One region of the Ligilactobacillus sp. LYQ60 genome, then DNA from elsewhere that is predicted to be linked to it. Evidence: predicted binding sites of a transcription regulator. Region 1 holds the regulator's gene; the other holds the start of a gene.
The links. Region 1 encodes Rex, which represses fermentation and respiration genes when NADH is low (regulators of the CRP and FNR family bind a similar motif). Its sites were predicted from a motif close to TTGTGAANTANTTCACAA; they were not measured.
Positions count from the first base shown of each region.

Region 2: ACI3EZ_RS05125 (class II fumarate hydratase) is a predicted target of Rex. The motif match lies at 4,885-4,902, and genes of this name have one in related genera.

Region 1 is NZ_JBJFZV010000006.1:24,316-33,225, reverse strand. It holds gene rsmI (16S rRNA (cytidine(1402)-2'-O)-methyltransferase) at 1-564, shown strand, start outside; gene ACI3EZ_RS06155 (acyl-[acyl-carrier-protein] thioesterase) at 568-1,332, shown strand; gene tsaB (tRNA (adenosine(37)-N6)-threonylcarbamoyltransferase complex dimerization subunit type 1 TsaB) at 1,329-2,057, shown strand; gene rimI (ribosomal protein S18-alanine N-acetyltransferase) at 2,041-2,616, shown strand; gene tsaD (tRNA (adenosine(37)-N6)-threonylcarbamoyltransferase complex transferase subunit TsaD) at 2,616-3,653, shown strand; gene ACI3EZ_RS06135 (ATP-binding cassette domain-containing protein) at 3,733-5,679, opposite strand; gene ACI3EZ_RS06130 (redox-sensing transcriptional repressor Rex) at 5,840-6,481, shown strand; gene ACI3EZ_RS06125 (LysR substrate-binding domain-containing protein) at 6,555-7,037, opposite strand; partial or broken gene ACI3EZ_RS06120 (type I glyceraldehyde-3-phosphate dehydrogenase) at 7,356-8,159, shown strand; gene groES (co-chaperone GroES) at 8,345-8,629, shown strand; gene groL (chaperonin GroEL) at 8,681-8,910, shown strand, end outside.
Region 2 is NZ_JBJFZV010000004.1:96,352-105,261, forward strand. It holds gene ACI3EZ_RS05105 (ATP-grasp domain-containing protein) at 1-491, opposite strand, end outside; gene ACI3EZ_RS05110 (glycoside hydrolase family 73 protein) at 576-1,169, opposite strand; gene ACI3EZ_RS05115 (ECF transporter S component) at 1,170-1,763, opposite strand; gene ACI3EZ_RS05120 (flavocytochrome c) at 1,892-3,298, opposite strand; gene ACI3EZ_RS05125 (class II fumarate hydratase) at 3,313-4,701, opposite strand; gene ACI3EZ_RS05130 (MarR family winged helix-turn-helix transcriptional regulator) at 4,955-5,428, opposite strand; gene ACI3EZ_RS05135 (CopY/TcrY family copper transport repressor) at 5,496-5,945, opposite strand; gene ACI3EZ_RS05140 (glutamate decarboxylase) at 6,100-7,500, opposite strand; gene ACI3EZ_RS05145 (TetR/AcrR family transcriptional regulator) at 7,770-8,279, shown strand; gene ACI3EZ_RS05150 (ABC transporter permease) at 8,263-8,910, shown strand, end outside.

The DNA of each region.
Region 1 (8,910 bases):
GAACTGGTTGCGACGTGCACGCAACAGGAGATCCCGGTAATTTCCCTTCCAGGGCCCAATGCAGCGCTGACCGCCCTGATTGCTTCCGGAATTGCTCCGCAACCGTTTCTTTTTTATGGCTTTTTACCCCGCAAAAAAGGGGCGTTGGCAACGGCAATTGCACAGCTTGCGGACGAGCGGCCAACGTTGATTTTTTACGAGGCTCCCCATCGGTTAGCTAAAACGCTAACCGCCCTTGCGGAGGGGTTAGGCGCAAAGCGTCCTGTGTGCTTGTGCCGGGAATTAACAAAGCGGTACGAGGAATTTTTACGAGGAACGTTGGCGGATGCTGTTCAGTGGGCGAAGGACGCCACAATCCGGGGAGAATTTGTTATTATTGTAGCTGGAAATGAGCAGACTGTTCGTAAAATTCCGCAGGGGCAAGGCTCTTTAACCGAGCAGGTTGACCGGTTGATTACCAGCGAGCATATCCGGCCGACCGATGCGATTAAACGGGTTGCTAAGCAAAACGGGTTAAAAAAACAGGCGGTTTATAATGAATATCACGGGTTAAACAAGGAGTAGTACATGGCAGGGAAGATTTATTCGTATCATCACCGGATTGTTGATTATGAAGTGAGTGTAACGGGCAACGTTAAACTGACAACGTTGCTTAACTTATTAATGTTGGCATCGGAACAGCAGAGTACCGAACTTGGGGTGGGGGCAGCCCAAGTTCAGGCGCGTGGTTTAGGGTGGATTGTCACCCAGCACGACCTGCACGTAACCCGGTGGCCTCATTACGACGAGACCATTATGATTTTTACCCAGGCAACGGCGTATAATAAATATTTTTGTTACCGTGACTTTTGGATTGAGGACGAACAGGGGACAGAAATTGTCCGGATGCACACGGTCTTTGTGTTAATCGATCTGGATAAGCGAAAGATCGTTCCGGTAGCGGCTGACTTAGTTGATATTTTTCAAGCGGATAAGGTCCGGCGCGGGGAACGTATCACCAACCCCGCAAAGGTGGCAACTCCGGATGCTGTAAAGAATTACGCAATTCGGTTTACTGACTTGGACTTGAACCGCCACGTGCATAACACAAATTACTTTGACTGGATGACGGACGCTCTTGACCGGGAGTTTTTACTTCAGTATGAGCCAGCGCGGGTTAACATTAAGTACGAAAAGGAACTGCACTATGGTGATATCGCGCGCAGTGAGGTTCAGTTTATTAGTGACGATCATCTTAAGACGGCCCATCAGATTAAGAACGGTGATGAGATCAGTTGTATTGCTGAAATTGAGTGGCGGCCAATCAGGGCTGGCAAGGGTGATCATGAATGAAAAGCTTAGCGATTGATACGTCTAATATGCCCTTGACGGTGGCAGTGCTTGATGATGAACGGCTTCTCGCAACAATGACAGCGACTGTGCAGCGGGATCATGGGGCTAGTTTGATGCCCGTAATTGCGACGTTGCTTGAACGGGCGGCGGTTTCGATTGATAAAATCGATCGGTTTGTCGTGGCGGCCGGACCGGGATCATATACTGGCTTGCGGATTGGGGTAACCACTGCCAAAACGTTGGCGACAACGCTAAACCGGGAGCTGGTTGGTGTATCTAGTTTGCGGGAATTGGCGGCTGGGTACCAGCTTGATCAGCACCGGCTAATCGTGCCGGTGTTTGATGCGCGGCGGAATAACGTATTTGCTGGGGCATACCAGTGGCACCGAGAGCAGTTAACGGAGGTAATTCCAGACCAACATATTTCGCTGGTTGACTTAGCAACGGCTATTCGGGATGAAGACTACGTATTTGTTGGAAGCGATTGCTGGAAGCTTCATGATCAACTCGTTGATCTGTTTGGCCGCGATGTTCATGTTGCTCCAGCGCAATTTAATTATCCACAAGCGTATATTTTAGGGCTTTTGGGCCGGCAAATGGCGCCGGTAGCAAACGTTGATGCGTTTGTTCCGCGGTACCTGCGGTTGACCCAGGCTGAAGCTGATTGGTACCAGCAACATCCAGAGGAAAAGGGGCACCTAACCAACTATGTGGAAAAATATTAAACAATTAACGACCGCCATTACCCAGCGCCGCCAGCGACGGGAAGCACTGGAATTTCAGAATCACGATGTGCGGGTTGAACACGATAATTACTTGGTTTGCCGGGCGGTTGTTCCGGATATTCCGGAAATGATTACGCTCGAACAGGCGATTTTTCATGGACACGCGCCGTGGTCGGCTTCTCAGTTAGAGCGGGAATTAAACGACCGTCAACATTACATGTACCTTGCATTCCGGCACGATGACCGGTTAGTTGCTTTTGCCGGGTGCCGGTTTGACTTAGTAAGCGGAATGGCTGATATTACGCGAATTGCTGTTCTTCCTCAATACCTTCACCGGGGAGTGGGGGAACGGTTGATTCGGGGCCTAACGCGGGAGGCCCAACAACACGGATGTCAGCAAATTAAGCTTGCGGTAAAGGAGACGAATACCGACGAACAGCACCGGTATGCCCGCGTTGGTTTTGGCAAACGACGGACGGTTAAAAATTACTATAAGTTAACCGACCACGAAGCCGAGGATGCGATTGAAATGCAGTACGATAAGGGAGACCAGTCATAATGGGGAAACGGACCTTGATTTTAGCCTTTGAATCAAGTTGTGATGAAACAAGCGTTGCGGTTATTGAAAATGGCGCGACGATTCTTTCTAATGTTGTTGCTACTCAAATCAAGAGTCATCAGCGTTTCGGGGGAGTTGTTCCGGAAGTTGCTAGTCGCCACCATATCGAACAAGTCACGTGGTGTTTGAACGCGGCAATGCAGGAGGCTCACGTTACCTACGATGATTTAACGGCGGTGGCTGTAACATACGGTCCAGGTCTAGTGGGGGCGCTTTTAGTTGGGGTGGCTGCCGCTAAGGCGGTGGCGTTTGCTCACCACTTGCCGTTGATTCCAGTGAACCACATGGCTGGACACATCTATGCGGCCCGGTTTGCGGGGAGGATTAAGTTTCCGGCGTTAGCGTTGCTTGTTTCCGGTGGGCACACTGAATTAGTGTGGTTAGAAGAAGAGGGTTCCTTTGTTATTATTGGAGATACCCGGGATGACGCAGCCGGCGAGGCGTACGATAAGGTAGGACGCGTTTTAGGAGTTGCGTATCCAGCAGGGAAGGAACTAGATATGATGGCCCACCAGGGGTGTGATACGTTTAATTTTCCCCGGGCGATGTTGCAAGAAGATAACCTTGACTTTAGCTTTAGTGGATTAAAGAGTGCGTTTATTAATACGGTGCACCATGCTGATCAGGTAGGTGAACAGCTTTCACGAGACGACCTTGCAGCTAGTTTCCAACAGGCCGTTGTAGACATTCTTGTGACGAAAACCACGCGGGCTCTTCACCAGTACCCGGCAACCCGGCAATTGATTCTAGCTGGTGGCGTGGCTGCAAACACGGGGTTGCGTAGTCAATTAACGGCGGCCATGCAGGCTTTTCCGCACGTGGAACTTTTGCAAGCACCGTTACAGCTGTGTGGTGATAATGCTGCGATGATTGGTGCGGCTGGGACGATGCTTTACCGTCATGGGGTGCGGGCGGGCCTTGATCTTAATGCCGACCCGGCCCTTGAGTTCCCGTACTTAGATGAAATTGAAGGGTGATCGTAAAAAACAGACGAGCACGTGGAAGTTGATCATTTTTCCATGCTCGTCTGTTTTAGTGTATACCAAAGCTGCTGATCTATTGTTCGTCCTCTTCAAGGGCTAATGCCGCTTCTTCCCACTCTTGTTCAGCCTCTTTGAGTTGTGGAACAATGGTATCGAGTTGTTTTTGTAGGTCCGTTAGTTTTCCAAGATCATTACTATGTGTAGCCATCTCCTTTTCAAGTTCATCTTTTTGGGCTTCAAGGGTAGCCATCTGCTTTTCCGCCTGCTGTACGGCCCGCTCTAACTTCCGGTGAGCCCGTTGCTGGGCTTTTTGGGTGGCGAAGTCCTGCTTGCTATTTGTTGCTGGAGTGGTTGCCTTAAAAGCCGGAGCAACCTCTTTGGCCTGAGCGGCTTGAAGGTGAGCTTGTTCGTCCCGTTTTTGAACGTAGTAATCGTAGTCTCCAAGGTAAAGCGTACTTCCAGTCGGGGCGAGTTCTAAGACGTTAGTGGTGACCTGATTAATGAAGTACCGGTCGTGGGAAACCATTAACACGGTTCCTGAAAAATCCTTAACCGCTTGTTCTAGAACTTCTTTACTTTCAATGTCGAGGTGGTTGGTTGGTTCATCAAGGACCAGCAGGTTATCGTGGTTTAAGGCGAGCTTAGTAAGTAAAAGGCGCGCTTTTTCTCCCCCGGAGAGGTTGACAACCTTTTTTTGGACATCGTCACCGCTGAAAAGGAAACTCCCTAAAACGGAGCGAATATCCCGTTCCAGCATTGTTCGGTGATCGTCCCATACTTCATCGAGAACGGTTTTATCGGCGTGCAGGACCTGGTGCTCCTGGTCGTAGTACCCCACGGTTACGTTTGTTCCGCGGGTGGCACTACCGTGAATGAACGGAATTATGCCCAAGATACTTTTAAGTAGGGTGGATTTTCCCGTTCCGTTCGGTCCGACGATGGTTAGGACCTGATGTTTTTTTAATTCAAAGTCAATGGGGGCGGCTAATTGATGCCCATTATAGCCAATTGCGGCGTCCTTTACCGTTAGAACGATATTGCCACTTTCCTTTTCTGGGGTAAACGTAAACCGCATGGTTCGTTCACTGCTAGCGGGTTTATCCAGGCGTTCCATTTTTTCTAATTGTTTCCGGCGGCTTTGGGCTCGTTTGGTGGTTGAGGCCCGGACGATGTTTTTATTGACAAACTCCTCCATTTCATGGATTTTTGCCTGTTGTTTTTCGTAGGCCTTCCACGCAGCTTTCTGCCGGTTGGCGCGTTCTTTAACGTACTGGGAGTAGTTCCCGGTGTAGTGGGTGCTGGTGCCATTTTCAATTTCGTAAACCTGATTTACAATCCGGTCAAGGAAATACCGGTCGTGGGAAACAATTAGCAAAGCCCCCTGGTACGATTGAATGTAGTTTTCCAACCAGGTAAGCGTGGCAATGTCGAGGTGATTGGTTGGTTCGTCAAGAATCAGCAGATCTCGTTTTTCGAGCAAAAGCTTTGCCAAAGCTAATCGCGTCTTTTGCCCCCCAGAGAGGGTGTCGACCGGGCGGTCATAATCCTCGGAGAAAAATTTAAATCCGGTGAGAACGGACTTAATCTCTGTTTCGTAACCGTAGCCATTTTGTTCCTTAAAATCGTGTTGTAGCTGATCGTAGTGGTTGAGGAGTTGTTGGTATTGGGGGGCGGTCGGATCCGTTGGGGGATTAGCTATTTGTTCCTCTAACTGGTGAATTTCCGCCTCCATTTTTTGAAGGGGAGCAAACACGCTTAACATTTCATCATATAAGGTGCGCCCCGACGATAAGCCAGCGTTTTGGGCAAGATAACCGATGGTGAGGTCCTTACGCCGAATAATTTGCCCTTCATCTGGTTCAGCTTCCCCCGTTAGCATCTTGATTAGGGTGGATTTGCCCGCACCATTTCGGCCGACTAATGCAATCCGGTCGCCGTCTTGAATATCCAGGTTAACGTTGTGGAAAAGGGTATCAGCCCCAAAGTGGCGGGCAACTTTTTGTGCTTGGAGCAGTATCATGGTATGCATCCTTTCGTTCAGAGTAATAATCCTATTCATTTTAGCATACGTTTTTCGAAAGACGTATAAAGAGATTGTGAAATTATCAGGTTAATTCGTATTAATATCAACGTTTATGTTATAGTTGCTTGTGAAGACTAATTGAAGGGAGTTTCATGGAATGGCAAAAATTCCACAGGCAACTGCGCGGCGGTTACCCATTTACTACCGTTATCTTAATTTTCTTAAGGATGCGGGGAAAGAACGGGTTTCTTCAACGGAACTTGCCGAGGCGGTTAAGATTGATTCAGCAACAATTCGGCGGGATTTCTCGTACTTTGGCGCTCTTGGGAAACGCGGGTACGGGTACCATGTTGATAGTTTACTAGCATTTTTTAAGAAGACCCTAAGTCAAGATAAGTTAACAAACGTGGCGTTAATTGGGGTTGGAAACTTGGGGCACGCGCTCCTTAATTTTAATTTCCATCAGAGTAACAACGTGCGGATCAGTGCAGCATTTGATATCAACGATGATATTACCGGAACAATCCAAAATGGGGTGCCGGTTTATCCGATGGCGGATATGCAAGAGCAGTTGACTATTCAGCAAATTGAGGTGGCGATCCTCACGGTGCCGGCATCCGTTGCTCAAAACGTTGCTGACCAGATGATTGCAGCGGGGGTGAAGGGAATTTTGAACTTTACCCCGATGCGAATTGCGGCGCCGGAAACGGTTCGAATTCAGAACGTGGATTTGACGAACGAATTGCAGACACTAATCTACTTCCTGGATCATTTTGGGCCGAAGAAGGATGAAGAATAATAATTGTAAGGAAGAACATTAAAAACGTGTTCCAAGCAGGTGGTTAAGAACCAATTATTTGGAACACGTTTTTTTATATTTTTTGAAGCATTGATTTAAATTGGAATGTAAGGCGGGGATTATGTGAAAATACTGCAACTTTTCGGATAAAGTCAATACTGAGTTTTTTAGCATCAAGATTTTTAATTGTACTAACGTTTTTATGCATTAGTGATTCGGGCAAAATTGTCACAAATTGTGAAGTCATAATTAACTTTATTAACGCTTCACTGTAATCGACTTCGTGAATTTCTGGTAGTGAAAGTCCCAATTTTCTAAAAATTTGAACTATTCTTGAATGAATAGGACAGTACTGTGGATACATTAGTAATTGAAGTTGTTGAAGATCTTTGGGGGTAACCATTGAAGCGGAAATTGATTGAAGAACAGCAGTTTGCCCAACAACATAATAGGGTTCTTCGTATAAAGTATTACTAAAAATTTGTCCGTGAAGTTGGTCACTGAACGCTTCATCCATAAAAATGACATCAAGTTGCTCCTGGTTAAATGGGGTAATTAATTCATATATTTTATTTGTTGATACATATTTATGTGTTTCTGAAATAATCTTAAGTAACTGGTGGGAATCAAAAGCGGTAGCGATACTATTAAGTGTTCCTACCTTAGTACTGTTAAGTGGTGGGGTGGATTTATCGGATGAAAAATAAAAGAGCTTTTGGATATCCGCAACTATTTTACGAGCTTTAGAATAGAACTCTTTACCGTCATTTGTTAAGGAAACCCCCTGAGAAGTCCGGTTTAGTACAAGGTGCGTAATTTTTTTACTGATAGCTGGTTGTGATATTAAAAGGCACTGTACGTTAATGGTAAGCGGGTGAGTGTCTATGCTTACCCTGATGCAGCTAAAATTCCGTGGGTTAACCAGGATGGTGTTGAAATTGTTTTAGAATGTTCTGGATTTTATACCTCCGCAACTAAAGTGCAGGCCCATTTAAAAGCTGGGGCAAAAAAAGTATTGATCTCTGCTCCAGCGGGAGATGTTAAGACAGTTGTATACAACGTTAATCATAATATTTTGAATGAATCAGATACAATTATTTCAGCTGGATCATGCACTACTAATAGTTTGGCGCCGTTGGCGTACTTCTTGAATCAGGACTTTGGAATCAAGTTGGGAACAATGACAACCGTGCATGCTTACACGGCATCCCAAAAATTACAGGATGGGCCCAATAATAATCCGCGGTCAGCGCGGGCTGCAGCAGAGAATACCGTGCCGCATTCAACGGGGGCGGCGAAGGCAATTGGACGGGTCATTCCAGAATTGGCTGGACGATTGAAAGGACACGCGCAGCGGGTGCCAGTAGTTGACGGGTCAATTACTGAGTTGGTTACGGTTCTAAATAAAAAAGTGACGGCTGATGAAATTAATGAGACATTAAGAAAACATACCGTTGACAACCCATCATTTGGTTTTAACGATGATGAGATTGTATCTTCAGATGTGATTGGTACGACGTTTGGCGGTATTTTTGATCCAACCCAAACAGAAGTGACCACGGTTAACGATTTACAATTGGTTAAGACGGTATCGTGGTACGACAACGAATACGGGTTTGTTTGCCAAATGATCCGGACGCTTGGAGTTCTCGCTAATCTGACTAAAGCAAATAATTAGTCTTCTTTAATTAGCAGGGGTTATGGAAACGTAGCCCCTGCTTTACGTTTAAAAGCTAATTAGCACTCTCTCGTGAAGAGTGATAAAAAAAGCTTGCACTTCATGGTAAAAGTGTGTAGTATATGAATTGTAGGTTAGCACTTACCAATGATGAGTGCTAAATAAATCATTTGGAGGGATAGCTTGTGCTTAAGCCATTAGGAGATCGCGTAATCTTAAAAGTAGAAGAAGAAAAAGAGCAAACGGTTGGGGGCATCGTTTTGGCAAGCAATGCCAAGGAAAAGCCGCAGACCGCGAAGGTGGTTGCTGTTGGTGAAGGGGTGACCCTTGAAAACGGCACGACGGTTGCACCGAAAGTTAAGGAGGGTGATACGGTTCTCTTTGACAAGTACGCTGGAACCGAAGTTAAGCATGATGGTGAATCATACTTAGTTGTCCACGAAAAGGACTTAATGGCCATCGTTGACTAATTGTCAGCGGTGATGATGAACTTAAAATCTAACACATGAGGTGATATGACAATGGCTAAGGAAGTTAAGTTTGCAGAAGATGCACGTAAGAAGATGTTAGCTGGGGTTGACAAACTAGCTGACACGGTTAAGTCAACGATCGGGCCAAAGGGGCGGAACGTTGTGCTAGAACAGTCCTATGGTTCTCCAACAATCACGAACGACGGGGTAACAATTGCTAAGGCGATTGAATTGGAAGACCACTTCGAAAATATGGGTGCTAAACTTGTGGCTGAAGTTGC
Region 2 (8,910 bases), on a different contig from region 1:
CGCTTAATTATCATAAACCGGTCATCCCCCGGCTGCTTTTGAACGGGTTTTAACACACACGGATACCCAATCGAAGTAACCGCCTGGTAGACATCATCCAGCGTGATAATCGTTGCGTACGGCGCAATGTTAACGTTTAACTGATCGTAAAAGGCCCGCTCAAGCAGCCGATCCTGGGCGATCTCCAGTAATTCCGTTCCCTGAGGTACCTGCGTGTACTTGCTAACTACCTCAACGGCTTCCAGCGGAACTTCTTCTGATTCGTAAGTCACCGCATCACACCGCTGGGCAAAGTCCTGGAGGCGTTGGTGGTCGTCCATTCGTCCGACCATTGGAACGTCCGCTTCTGCAAGGGCGGGATTCCCCTCCTGCGTGCAGTACACAACAACCTTAAAGCCTAGTTTCTTTGCTGTCCGGGCTAACATGATTCCGTTCGGGCTATCACCAATAATCCCGACCGTGCTGCCCGGAAATAAAACATCATCCGCCATCCCAACAACGATCCTTTCATCCGCAAAACGCGCTTGTTTCACGTTATTTTACCACAAACATACTACAAAAGAGTGTTCATATCATTAATCATACTGGTCAAGGTGATACTGCCTAATTAACCGGATCAACTTCGCCGCGTAGTCTGGATCACTCGCATATCCCCCGTTCTGTAAGGCACGGGCCGCCGCAACGTAATTGGAAGCTTGCAGTACTCCCGCATACCGCTGATTACCTGCAAGCAACTCATCGTGGGCCATCACAGCTGCCTGCCACGTGGGATACACCACAAAACTAGCCCGCACCGTAATCCACTGCCCGTTAACGTATTCCTTGGTCAGCATCATTGCCGAGTTGGTTCCGGTTCCCTTGACCCCGAATAAGTTATTGTACTTACGCGCAAGTTCGCTTTGCCCCCAGTCCGACTCCAACGCCGCCTGAGCCAGGGTAATGCTAGCAGGGACACCGGTAACTCGTTGGGCGCGCTGGGCAATAGGAGCCACCTGTTTAATAAACGTTTGCCGCTGCTGGGCGGCAGGCGTCACTGGAGTGGGTGGTAGCGCGCGGTGAACGCCCCAATCTGTTAAGCCACAAATGATAAAGAACATTACCACAATTACGCTCACACCTCGCCGGTGGCGCCGGATTATTCGCTTTAATTTTCGCCACCACCGGCGCATTTAATCACTCCTGTCGCCAAATCCCCGCTGAGCCAACGCCCACGTAATTGGAGGAACTACCATCATTGCTAAAACCACCTCAGGAATTCCGTTAGTCGCCACCACCGTCAACAAATACGGCAATAACGCATGGACGGCCACCCCGTATAATGCATGCGCATGTCCCCGATACAGTAGGTAGATGAAGCCCAGTACTAATACAGTATTAGTAAGGGCGCCACTCCCCGCCGCCACGGCGGCACCAAGTTGCCGGTGCTGTCGGCCCAACCGCTTAAACACCATTCCCGCAACCACGCCAACCAAAACCCGGGGGAGCACGGAAACAACCGGATTAACCATCACCAAGGCTGCCAGCGGACTTGTCGGCCAGCAAAACGCTCGGAGCCAGTCGATTACCCCCCAAATCCCCCCAATTAAAGCACCAGCCCGGGGGCCAAAAATTACCGCCGCCACGGCAACCGTAACGGGGATCACCGTAATACTTAAGGGGCCAATTGGAATATACCCTAAAAACGGCACAATGTTTTGGACAACAATGATCGCCACCAACAGCGTCAGCGCGACCATTTTGCGCAACCGTTTCTTTGTATTCATCAGTTTTCCCTCCTCATTGGCCCTTATTGTACTACATTTATACCTCAAAACGGGGATCACCGCTAGGGTCCCTGAAACCCGGTGCGGTCATCCCCGTTGATGACTACTAATTTTTTGCTGGTTAGCGCCTACTTATTCTGGTGTTCCCGGACAAACCGGGTAATTTGCTTGCCGGCCTGCTGCCCAAAGATTACAGTATCAGCAATGGAGTTTCCCCCGATCCGGTTGTTTCCGTGCAAGCCCCCGGCAACTTCCCCGGCAGCGTACAATCCTGAAATAACCCGCCCGTTCGTGTCGTACACGCGGGTTTGCGGGTCGATGTGCAAGCCCCCCATCGAGTAATGAATGGCCGGCGCAATGTGGATGGCGAAGAACGGTCCATCCGTAAACTGGTGGTTCAAACCAGTCGTCCGCCCAAAGTCTGCGTCGTTTTGATCAGCAACCATCGTGTTCCACCGGTCAATCGTGGCCGTTAATTTGTCCGCAGGAACACCAATCTTCTTGGCAAGGGCGTCAAGCGTTTCGCCATGCTCGACTAACCCAACGCTGTCATAAAAATCGATGGCCTTAGCGTGGTCACGAACATCTTGATTAAAAATCAGGTAAGCACTCTTTTCTGGCAGGGCCGTAATTGCCGCAGAAACCACCTTCCGCGTATCCAATTCATTAATAAACCGCTCCCCCTGGCCGTTAACCAGAATGGCGCCTTCCCCCCGCACAGCTTCTCCAATCAGATATACATGTGGGTTATCCTGCTGGACGGTTGGGTGAATCTGAATAAAGTTCATGTCAACGAGCTGGCCGTCAACCTCTTCCGCCAATTTCAAGCCATCACCAGTGGCCCCTTCTTGGTTGGTTGTTTTGTAGTTTACCAGATCCGGCCGGTACTTCTTGATGAGATCCTTAGCGGCCCCAAACCCACCAGTAGCAAGAAGAACCGCCGGTGCCTTCACGGTTCGTTCCTGCCCGTTTTCATCGGTCAGCTTTACGCCGGTGACCCGATTAGCATCATCGTGTAACAGCTGCGTGACTTTTGTGTTATTAAAGACCGGAACGTTATCTTCTTGAACCACCTGTAGCAGGTGCTTGATAAGAAACGCTCCAATTGGCGCCGTGCTGGCAGGCCGGTGGGCCCGTTTCCGGCTCATCCCCCCGGTAATCGTCACGTCCTCAAGCTTAATCCCATGGTCAAAGAGCCAATCAACCGCAAGGGCAGCATGGGACGTGAAGTAGCGCAACAAATCCTGATCATTAAGCTTCCCACCGCCCTGGTACGTCTCGGTGTAAAAGTCATCAATGCTGTCGACAATTCCATGCCGCAGTTGCACGTTTGTTTCCGCCGCATTCATCCCTGAAGATGCTCGGTTGGAATTCCCCCCCAGCTTCTCCATCTTCTCAAAAACTGCCGGTTTCAAGCCAAGTTCCTTAGCCTGAATTGCGGCCACCAGCCCGGTCGCTCCAGACCCGACAATTACCACGTCATACTGATTCTTCAGCATGTTTGCGCCCCATGGTTGGTACCAAAACTTCGCCATTTCACTTACCTCCGTTAGTCATCCTGATCAATGTTTGTCATTTTCAATGGGTCAACCCACTCGTCAAACTGTTCAGCCGTTAGCTTTCCGGACTTCAGCGCTGCTTCCCGCAGGGTTGTTCCTTCCTTATCGGCCTGCTGCGCAATCTTTGCACTGTCGTGATAGCCGATATGCGGCGACAAGGCCGTAACGGTCATCAGGGAGTTATCAACGAGCTCTTTCATCCGCTCCTCGTTAACCGTCATTCCGGCAATCATCTTGTCGGCAAAGCCCATCATCGTGCCCCGTAACAGGTCCGCGGATTCCAAGAAAGCCGCAATCATCACTGGCTTGTAAACGTTCATCTCAAAGTTCCCCTGGGAGCAAGCCACGTCAATCGTCACGTCGTTCCCCATTACGCGGGTAGCCGCCATGGTAATGGCTTCCGCCTGCGTTGGGTTCACCTTCCCCGGCATAATGGAAGATCCTGGTTCGTTAGCCGGAATATTTAATTCGTTGTACGCCGCCCGCGGACCAGAAGCTAAGAACCGCACGTCGTTAGCAATCTTCATCAGATCGGCTGCCAGCGATTTAATGGCCCCGTGGACCACGTTAATTCCAGAGTGAGCCGCTAACCCGTAGAACTTATTGCTCTTAGCAGTAAAGTCAAAGCCGTAGTACTCCTTAAACTTAGCAGCAATCATGTCGGCAAAACCCGGCACAGCATTTAAGCCCGTTCCAACGGCGGTTCCCCCAATCGCCAATTCAAGTAAGGTATCATCCAATTCCTTTAAATAGTCCAGGTCATGCTGAACCATGCTAACCCAACCGCTTACTTCCTGACCAAACGTCAACGGCGTGGCATCCTGCAGGTGGGTCCGCCCAATCTTAACGGTCTTCCAGTACTGCTTTTGCTTTTTGGCTAACTCGTCAATTAGGTGCTGAGCGGCCTTCTCAAGCTGAGCAACCGCCTCAACTGCTGCCACGTTCATTGCCGTCGGGAAGGTATCGTTTGAACTTTGCCCCCGGTTAACGTCATCGTTGGGCAGAATCTCGATGGACGGATCCAGTTGCATCGCCTTGTTAGCCACAACTTCGTTAACATTCATATTTGTTTGTGTTCCCGAACCCGTCTGGTAAACGTGCAACGGAAAATCCGCCCGCAGTTCATCATCACTAAGGGCAAGCAGACTGTCGACCGCTTGAATAATGAGTTCACCCTTTGCCTGGTCAATATTCTTTAATTCCAGGTTGGATTCAGCAGCGGCCTTCTTGATGTTTAACATTGCCCGAATAATCACAATCGGCATCAACTCGCCCGTTGGGAAATTGTTCCGACTCCGCTCGGTCTGTGGCCCCCACAATGCCTCGGCGGGAATTTTAACTGGACCTAGTGTGTCCTCTTCAATGCGGTATTCAGTCATTGTACTTCCTCCTTAAAGTGAGTTAATTGTTACCTATCCTACATCAAAAATAATACAGAATGACCGGTTTTATGTCAACCCTTACATTGGCTTAATATAGGTGTTCTAATTGATATTTATCGCCGTGTTTAAGCTTAAATCACCGTGCTCCTTTCCTGAATTTGTGAAACTATACATTTATTTTTTTGAATTCATTCTCTAAAAAAACGGTGACCCTCAATTATTCGGACCACCGCTTAGCTAGAAGCACAAATTAATCTTTCCGCTTCTTATTTTCCTCAATTCTTTTATCAAGCCCGGATCGCCGTAACAACGTCACCGTCTCCTTTAATACCCGCTGGAAGGTTGCGATGTCATCAGCGGAAACCTTTCCCCCCAGGTCTTCTTGTAACCTCTTCCAGAAGTCATCACCACCAGCCCGCATCATTGAACGGTACTTATCCGTGACAAACAGGTGCGCAACTCGCCGGTCTTTTTTATCCATCACCCGGTCAATTAACCCTAAACTAACCAACTTTTTAACATGGTAGTTAGTGTTGGGTGTTGACTGATCCAACAGGTGAGAAACCGTTCCAATCGTTGGCTTTCCCAGTTGATTAATCGCTTCCAGGTAACAAATATCAAATGCTCCCAAACGCTCCATTTCACTGTCGTCGTTGCCGCTAATCACCTGATGCAGATGGAGCTGCTGACTTAAATCCAACATTAGCTTTTCAAACGTTGCCATTATCAATAACCTCCAATAACCTCTTAATTATTTCTTAGTATATTACATTTTAGTTCTATCTACAAAACTATTTTATCGCTTTTGGTTTCTCCTGCTGACACTCCTGCGGCGGGAAGAGGCAATTACACGATAATGTATCCGGAGCGGTCTTTCGCCGCTTGGTTAACAACCCGATGAGGCGCTCAATGTCCGCCGTCGTTAGGGGGATGTTCTGAATTACATGGATTAGTGCCCGGCCAGCATGCCGTTGGCAAATCTTATCGAAGCTCATCTTCAACTGAGCATCAATTGTTGCCTGCTCTCCTACCACTGCCCGGTACAGGTACCGCCGACCACTTTTCCTTGCCACAACGTATTCCTTATTCACCAGTCGGCCTAACAAGGTTTTAACGGTTGCCGCCTTCCACCCCTGCTTTCTGACTAATAAATCCGCTAACTGCTTACTGGAAGCTTCGCCTAACGACCATAACAGACGCATAACCTCCCATTCTGCATTGCTAATTTCAACCTGGCTCATCGTTTTCCTCCTCCAGTAATTAGTACCATTATCCTACCATTTTCTGCCAAGTCCATTAACGGCTAACCTTAAAATCCTTCCGTTCCAACATAACAGCAAAAGCGGCAATTCCCCCGTTTTTCGCAATAAACCAGGGTTAATTACCGCTTGTTGATTAATGGGTAAATCCATACGTCTTAGGCGTTTCCTTTTCATGAAAGACCAGGTGGCTATGTTCCAGTTCATTCAAAGCAGCATGAAGGTCCTGCACAAAAGCGTGTGCCATATTCATCCCAAAGTCCGCCCGCACAACTAGCCGTTGGATAACGGTTTGTTGTAGGTCTTCTGGGAGCGGATAAGCCGGGACTTGCCACCCCTTCATTAGCAGCCGATCCGCCAAATCATACAGCGTCCACTCATGCTGCTTCGCCGGATTTTCCTTATAACACACAATTGGGAGGTGACTACCATCATTTAATATTTCAAAGAAACCGGTCTTCTTCAGTGCACGGGCCAAGTATGTCGCCACGTTATTCGTTCGCCGGTGGATATCACGGTACCCTTCAAAACCAAACCGGATAAAGTTGTAATACTGGCCAATAATTTGAGCAGCGCTATGAGAGAAGTTAATTGCCATCGTTGGCAACTCACCGCCCAAATAACTCACGTTAAAGATCAAATCCCTTGGCAAGAAGCGTTGGTCGCGCCAAACAACCCAGCCAACTCCCGGATAAACTAAACCGTACTTATGACCTGAAGCGTTAATTGACACAACGTTCTTTAACCGAAAATCCCATTCTAATTCTGGTTCTGTAAACGGCGCAAACAATCCCCCCGACGCTCCATCTACGTGAATGTAGACTGGGTATTCGGAATGCTTATTATACTCCGCCACCTTTTCATCTAACCGTTTAATATCATCATACTGGCCGGTATAGGTAATTCCCATAATTCCTACAATCCCAATTGTGTACTCATCAACATAATCCATTACGTGATCAATATCCAATCGCAAGTGCCCTTCATCAAGCGGAACCGCGCGGAGTTCCACATCCCAATACTTGCAAAATTTCTCCCAGCATACTTGATACCCGGCTGAAATAACCAGGTTGGGCTTTTTCGCGGTTAAATCGAGACCCTTTTCTTCAGCCCGCTTACGCCACGCGAACTTCAACGCCATGCCCCCCAACATGCAGGCTTCTGATGAGCCTACCGTGGAGGTCCCCATGAACCTTTCGTGCTCCTCATCAGCATGCCACAAAGCAGCAATCATATTAACACAGCGGTTTTCAATCTCCGTGGTACGAGGATACTCAGACTTATCAATGGCATTCTTTTCAAGCGTTTCAGTCATTAACTTAACTGCTTCTGGTTCCATGTATGTTTGGCAAAACGTTGCTAAGTTTAACCGGGCGTTTCCCTCGTCTAGTAACTCATCATGAACCAACTGGTAAGCCACCCGCGGCTCAATTGGTTTTCTTGCTAACCGATACTTAGGGAGATCATGCCCCTCACCAATTGAGCCAAAAATCGGCTCAAGGTCGCCGGTTTCCCGGTCTTCTTTTCCGTATAACATCGCCCTCACCTCACTAATAAACTAAACAGTTATCTGTTTACCATCATTAAACCGCTGTAATTTCATAAAAGCAACGGTCCGCCTTCAAGATAGTCCGGTTTCTTTTTGCTGATGAACCCCGCCAACCATTAATCCTAAGCCAAACGCAAGCTAATCACTGCCTGGTTCATCATTCCTTCGCCAACGCATTAATGTTGACACGGTGTCACTTTATGTGATAAGCTACAAGCATCATCCGGTGACACCGTGTCACTGAAAGGAGTGTTTTTATGGCAACACCAACGTTTGCCCATTTGCCCGCTGCCAAACAAGAACGGATTCTCGAAGCGGCGCGCACCGAATTTTCTCGTTATAGCCTTGCTGAGGCACAGGTCGCCCGAATTATCAAGGATGCCCAAATTTCGCGGGGTGCATTTTATAAGTATTTTACCGACCTTAAAGACGCCTACCACACCGTGTTTCAGGCGGCTATGACCACCGTTCATGCCCCCATTAAACACGCAATAACCAGTCCAAGCGAGCTTGCCCAGTTCGTAACGGCTATTCTCGCCTCCCCCTATGCCGCGTTTTTACGCCTGTACTTCACGGTCAACGAAGGGGTCATCAATGCCCATCCCGCTTTAACCAACCTCGCCCCGGTTGAATGGGCGGCTACCGTCCTTGCCCACGAAACGGTTCGGGCCGTTCTGGTTACGCCCGCTAACCAGCAGGACTTACTTCATCGCTATGCTACCGCAATTAATCACCTAAAGGAGGACCATCATGTTTCTCGCACTTAAAGAAATCACCCACGAAAAGCTCCGGTACGGGCTCATCGTCGCCCTGGTAACCCTGGTAAGCTTTTTAATCTTCATCTTAACCAGCCTCGCCCAGGGACTTTCCAACCAAAACACGGCTGCCATTAACTCGTGGCACACCCGCCAAATTGTCCTTACCAAGGACGCGAATACCAACCTGGCCCAGTCGTTGATTACCACTAAAGACGCCGGTAAACTTCACTTAGGGGCGAACGAGGCGTACGTAGGACAAGCGCCGGTTGTTTTAAAGGGAACTCACCGAACCAAGCAATCTGCCCAGTTCATCGGCTTGGCGCCCCACCAATACATCGCACAGCACTTACAACTAGTGGCAGGCCGCATGCCCAAAACAAACCATGAAATCATCCTGGACACTTCACTAAAAAACGCCGGCTATCAGCTCGGTGATCACGTCCGGTTAAACACGGTGGCCCAGCGCTTTACCGTCGTTGGGTTTACCAAAAACGCCAAGCTTAGTATTGCCCCGGTTATTTATGGCCGGTTGGCAAGTTGGCCGCAGCTCAAAAACATTCCCGCTGGATTTAAAGCAAGTGCCATAGTATCAAAACAGGCAAGCTTTAAAAGCACGGTAGGCAATCTCACGACGGTTCCG